Regions from separate parts of the Undibacterium sp. CY21W genome, predicted to be linked through region 2. Evidence: predicted binding sites of a transcription regulator. Region 2 holds the regulator's gene; the other holds the start of a gene.
What was found. The regulator NrdR, encoded in region 2, represses ribonucleotide reductase genes. The targets are predictions, from matches to a motif close to CACNANATNTNGTG.
Positions count from the first base shown of each region.

Region 1: the regulator NrdR is predicted to act here: its motif matches at 1,737-1,750, upstream of H8K29_RS01760 (ribonucleoside triphosphate reductase).

Region 1 is NZ_JACOGE010000001.1:396,162-399,442, reverse strand. Features, by position in the region: gene H8K29_RS01760 (ribonucleoside triphosphate reductase) at 1-1,689, opposite strand, end outside; gene H8K29_RS01755 (ABC transporter substrate-binding protein) at 2,227-2,979, shown strand; gene H8K29_RS01750 (porin) at 3,111-3,281, shown strand, end outside.
Region 2 is NZ_JACOGE010000005.1:228,652-231,932, reverse strand. Features, by position in the region: gene glyA (serine hydroxymethyltransferase) at 1-1,025, shown strand, start outside; gene nrdR (transcriptional regulator NrdR) at 1,118-1,591, shown strand; gene H8K29_RS13360 (sulfite exporter TauE/SafE family protein) at 1,606-2,352, shown strand; gene H8K29_RS13355 (D-hexose-6-phosphate mutarotase) at 2,494-3,281, opposite strand, start outside.

The DNA of each region.
Region 1 (3,281 bases), on a different contig from region 2:
CGTACCGGCCTGCAGAATATCCGAAAAGCGCTTGCGGTCTTCTTTCGCAAAACGGTAGGTTGTTCCTTCCGCAGGTGTCGCTTCCAGATTGTACATATGGCCGGTCTCGTCCTGAAATTCCAGCATTCTGGCGCGGATATGATCCAGCAGACGAATCGCCATCGCATGGCCAGCAGCGCTGCTGATATCGTCTTCACCGGCAGTGAAGTTACGTATCATCTCGTTGATACCGTTCACACCCAGCGTCGAAAAGTGATTACGCAAGGTTCCCAGATAGCGCTTGGTATAAGGGAACAAGCCGTTATCCATGTGCCGCTGTATCACTTTGCGCTTTATTTCCAAGCTGGTTTTTCCGAGTTCCAGCAAATGATCCAGTGCTGTCAGCAAGGCAGACTCATTACCTCGATAACGATAACCGAGACGGGCGCAGTTAATCGTGACCACACCGAGCGAGCCGGTCTGTTCAGCAGAGCCAAACAAACCGTTACCGCGCTTCAGCAATTCGCGCAGATCCAGCTGCAAGCGACAACACATGGAACGTATCATGTTCGGCTTGAGTTCAGAGTTAATGAAATTCTGAAAGTACGGTAAGCCATAACGTGCCGTCATTTCAAACAGACGTTCGGCGTTCGGGCTGTACCAGTCAAAATCCTCGGTCATGTTATAGGTAGGAATAGGAAAGGTGAACGCGCGCCCTTTTGCATCACCGGCCATCATCACTTCGATGTATGCACGGTTAATCATGTCCATTTCGGCCTGTAATTCACCGTAGGAAAATGGCATTTCGATGCCAGCGATGACCGGTATCTGATCACGTAAATCAGCCGGGCACACCCAGTCGAAAGTCAGATTCGTAAAAGGCGTCTGAGTGCCCCAACGTGACGGCACATTCAGGTTGTAAATCAGCTCCTGCATACACTGTTTAACACTGGCGTAACTCAATGCATCCTTGCGCACGAAAGGCGCCAGATAGGTATCGAAAGAACTGAATGCCTGAGCGCCCGCCCATTCATTTTGCAATGTCCCGAGAAAATTCACGATCTGCCCGACCGCGCTCGATAAATGTTTTGGCGGCGCAGATTCGACCTTACCCGGCACGCCGTTCAAGCCTTCGTTCAACAAGGTACGTAAAGACCATCCGGCGCAGTAGCCAGCCAGCATATCCAGATCATGAATATGCAGATCCGCTTCCCGGTGTGCCATACCGACTTCTGGCGGATACACATGACTCAGCCAGTAATTCGCAATGACTTTGCCGGAGACATTCAGAATCAGACCGCCGAGCGAGTATCCCTGATTGGCATTTGCATTGACACGCCAGTCCTGACGCTGCAGGTATTCATTGATGGATGATTCGACATCAACGAGGGTGTGTTGGTCATGCCGCAAACGTTGGTGCTGTTCGCGGTACACAATATAGGCGCGCAAGGTCTGGCGATAACCGGACTCAAATAAGACTGATTCGACTACGTCCTGAATCTGCTCGATATGCAGTAGCGGCGTAGCGTTTACCATCGCATTACTTTGCATTACCTGAGCACACAAATCACTCGCCACGCGTAAATCAAATTCACCACTCGCCTGACCTGCGCGCTGCAGGGCAAATTCAATTTTCTTTGCATCAAATGCGCTGATGCTGCCATCCCGCTTGATGACCTGTATCTGCGATTCACAAAATTGCTCAGTCATTATCGTTATCCAAATACACAATATTTAGTAGTTGAATTTAGAATAATCACTAAATATAGTATAGTCAAACGAAGACTGATGCTTTTTTAAAATCATTGATCCGGGTCAAAAAACTCATAGATCAACTGATTGATACGAAAAAACTCGCAGCGCCACGATATTACGCTTGCTGTGCTGATCGGCCTGTCGCCACTGTAATGCGCACTTTCTATCAGTCTTTCGAGATCAAAAAAAAAAAGACTTATGCCCGCAGACATCTAAGCCTGCGGACAGATCAACATAGGCATAAAGAAAGACAGCGGGAAGCTGGCGTGTGCAAATCTTGCCTGCGGTAACTATATAAACAGATACAGAAATATTTGTACTGACGCCACAGCCATACACGAAGGAATGTGGCAACATTTATAGCCAAAAAGGGCGAGTCGGATTGCGAGACGACAATCGACTGCGTCAACACTACAATGCTCTGCAATTGCTGACACGTATCCGGGATTGCTTACTATTCTAAACATAACGCGTTCAGGTATGAGACAAACGATGAACTTGTTGATGCAGATAATGACGGCGTTAATTTCAACAAGTGTTGCGGCTGAAACACCTGGAAATTTACATATTTCTGTCAACGTCGACTCTGCCACTGGCATGTTTGCAGCATCCATACTTCGCGAAGTATACAAACAGACGAAGCTGGAATTTTGTATTATCAACCTGCCGCCACTGCGCGCAACCAAAGAAGCTAAGGCTGGAAACATAGACGGCGAAGTATTGCGGCCACCCAATTACGCAGTGTCACATCCAGAGTTAATACGTATTGATCCGCCTTATATCGTCGTTGAAACTCTGGCGTACACATTAAAAACCCGCAATCTGACTATTCAGAAAAAAAGCGATTTAAAGCCACTCAGAGTTGGTGTCGTGCGCGGAATTATAAATGCGCAAAATGCGACCGAAGGGCTAAACGACATTACGTTTGCCGATACGTCAGAAAGTCTCTTCAAAATGTTGACCGCTGGTCGTATTGATGTCGCGGTGGACTCCAGATATAGCGCAGACCGGGCAATGAAAAAAACAATGATCAATGACATTGTTTCGGAAAAAATCGTCTTGCTGGTACAACCCGCTCACCACTATCTGAATATCAAACATAAAGCGTTGGCAGCGAGTCTGGCCACAACAATCAGTCAGCTCGCGGCAACTGGAGAATTGCAGCGACTGGCAACGACTGCAGAATCTGAGCAAATGAAAAACGACAACGCAACAGCGACACTTCCTGTGAAAAACTGTAACTGAATTACAGTCAGATAAAAAAGTGATTTTATGCAGCAGATTCATCCGTAGTGTGTTTCACCCCGTGTGTCAGAAGAAAAGAAACGTCGATAGTAATCGCAGGCCTGAACTCAACAATATACGAAGAGGACACCATGAAAACGCGTTTATTTTTATCCGGAATAAGTCTGGCAGGAATGTCTGCCTTTTCACCAACTGTTTCAGCACAATCAAATGTCGTACTGTATGGCATCGCAGACCTTGGCATTCATTACAGTAATGGATTAAACGCCAGTAATGCTCCCACAGCATCGAATTCCACCACG
Region 2 (3,281 bases):
AACTGGCGATTGATCGTCTGAAACAATTGTTCGGCGCTAACTTTGCGAACGTACAGCCAAACTCAGGCTCGCAAGCGAATCAGGGCGTGTTTTTTGCGCTGTTGAATCCGGGCGACACTATCATGGGCATGAGCCTCGCTGAAGGTGGTCATCTGACGCACGGTATGCCACTGAACATGTCAGGCAAATGGTTCAATGTCGTGTCTTACGGCCTGAACGCACAGGAAGACATCGATTACGATGCGATGGAAAAACTGGCGCGCGAAACCAAACCAAAACTGATCATCGCTGGTGCATCTGCATTTGCACTGCGTATTGATTTTGAACGTTTCGGCAAAATCGCCAAAGAAGTCGGCGCGTATTTTATGGTCGATATGGCGCATTATGCCGGCCTGATCGCTGCGGGCGTGTATCCGAATCCAGTGCCGTTTGCTGACGTCGTCACTTCTACCACGCACAAGAGCCTGCGCGGCCCACGCGGCGGTATCATACTGAGCAATGACGAAGCGATCGCTAAGAAAATTAACTCATCGATTTTCCCTGGTATTCAGGGCGGCCCGCTGATGCATGTGATCGCTGGTAAAGCAGTCGCATTCAAAGAAGCGCTGTCTCCTGAATTCAAAGAATATCAGCAACAAGTCATCAAAAATGCAGCGGCTCTGGCGCAAACACTGACAGAACGCGGTCTGCGCATCGTTTCCGGCCACACTGAATCTCATGTGATGCTGGTGGATCTGCGTCCTAAAGGTCTGACAGGCAAAGAAGCCGAAGCAATCCTCGGTTCCGCACACATGACTTGCAACAAAAACGGTATCCCTAACGATCCGCAAAAACCGATGGTCACTTCCGGTATCCGTCTGGGCAGCCCGGCATTTACCACCCGCGGTTTCAAAGAAGCGGAAGCAATTAAAGTCGGTCATCTGATTGCTGACGTGCTGGATAATCCTAACGATGCGGCAACCATAGAACGCGTCAAAGCAGAAGTGAAAAAACTGACCAGCGCTTTCCCTGTGTACGCGAAGTAATTTCTGGTCGTCATCAAAACGCCACTCAGCCGAGTGGCGTTTTTTTAATTGTCGCTGTCTGACAGACAAACTCACCCACTACGGCTCTATTCATGAAATGTCCTTACTGCCATCATATTGATACTCAGGTCATCGATACGCGTGTTTCCGAAGAAGGCAATGTTATCCGTCGTCGTCGTCGCTGCGCAGATTGCGATAAGCGCTTCACCACATATGAGCGGGTGGAACTGGTGATGCCTGTCATCGTCAAGAAAAATGGCAGCCGCACTGAATATGAATCGAATAAACTGCGCGCCAGCTTCATGCTCGCGCTGCGCAAACGCCCCGTGTCTGCCGAAGCCATCGACAGCGCCATTCAACGCATAGAAGAAAAATTGCTCTCCAGCGGCGAAAGGGAAATCATGTCCGTCCATCTGGGCGAACTGGTCATGCACGAATTAAAACGTCTCGATAAAATCGCCTACATCCGTTTTGCTTCGGTGTACAAAAGCTTTAAAGACATTTCTGAATTCGCCGAGGCGATACAAGAAGTGAATGTCGACAACAAAACTTCAAAAAATAAATAAGCAACATGGAGCACATGAACACCGCCGGCTGGCTGGTTGCCGCCTTTGCGGTTCTGATTACCGGGATTTCTAAATCAGGGCTGGGTGGTGCATTGGGCGGGCTGGCCGTTCCCTTTCTTTCGCTGTGGATTTCACCGCGTAACGCAGCAGCAGTGATGCTGCCTATCCTGATCGCGATGGATATGGTCGGCATCCGCGCCTGGAGCGGCAAAGCCGACTGGCGTGATCTGAAAGTACTGATACCGGGCGCCATCGTTGGCATCGTGCTGGGAACGCTGGCCTTTGGCGTCATGTCCGACCAACTGGTGAAAGGACTGATAGGACTGATCGCCGTCGGTTTCACCCTCGACCGGCTACTACGTCATCGCGGCCAGGCAACGACAGAACAGCGTCCACCACGTATTTTTGGCTGGCTCAGCGGCGTTGGTGCTGGCTTTACCAGCACACTGGCGCATGCCGGCGGGCCACCGGTGATGATCTATCTGCTGTCATGGCGGCAGCCGCGCGAAACCTTCGTCGCGACCACGGTCTTTTTCTTTTCCGTCATCAACCTGGCGAAACTGCCGTTTTACATCGCGCTGGGCCTGTTCAGCGTCGACACACTGACAATGTCCGCCTTACTGCTGCCGCTGGTACCAGCGGGCGTGTGGATAGGCATGCGTCTTTTACAGCGCATCCCGGAACGTCCGTTTTATCTGTTCGCAACCGCAGCGCTCGGGCTTTCCGGCGTCAAACTATTGTGGGATGGATTGATGGCGTAAGTTTATGCCGTGTTTAGGTCGCGAGAGCAATGGCATGCTCCACATTCTGTGTCTGACATCTCTTTGCACCATTGTTTTGCTGTGTACTGTGTCCCAATTCGGGTACGGGTCATCTAAGTAATGCGGTTCCGCACCGCAGGCTTATTCTTCTGAGCATTCCAACTTCATACTAGCGTTCCAGTTTTGTTGCGGCGATAAAATAATGGGAACATTTACACAAGCTGCCTCCACACAGATGAACGCACGCCCTTCATCATCTGCGAGATCCGCAATTTGCCGCGCGCCCTCATCCCAGGGAGTCCATACGACCGTATCGGGAAAACCATGCTTGTCAATTTGCAGCTCGCCAAGACCGGTCTGCAAAATCAGATGGTCTGGTGTTTGCGCATAAATACTGTCAATCGCATTTTTCACAATCAGTTGATTCGCTCCGTTTGCCGCTGCCTTTTCCTGTGTAAGTTTGTTGTAACTGGGGCTATTTGCCAGCCCCAGTATCGTCGCAAATTGCCCTTCTGCGACGCGGAAATAGGTATGCAACGCAGCCTGAAACGACATTGTTTGTACGCCCTCATTCCGCACTTGCCAATCGACCTGTAAGGCCTGGTCGGTTAAGGTGATGCGTATCGTCGCAGTAAATGAATGCGGCCAAAACTGCATACTTTCAGGGGTATCCGTCAGCACCAGTATCGCGCTTGCCGTATCGTCGTTCTGCTGCACATCCTCAAGCCGCCAAATTGCCGTGCGGGCAAATCCATGCTTGGGTAATGGCCCCAAGTCAGCAAACTGAGGAAAGATGAGAGGAATGCCGCCACGCAAAGGCTGACTCTGATCTGGGGAAGAAAGACGACTCATAAATAACTGTTCATCGCGACCGGCCGGTGACCAGGAGGCGATATGTGCGCCTTGAACACGGATATTGCATCGCGCAT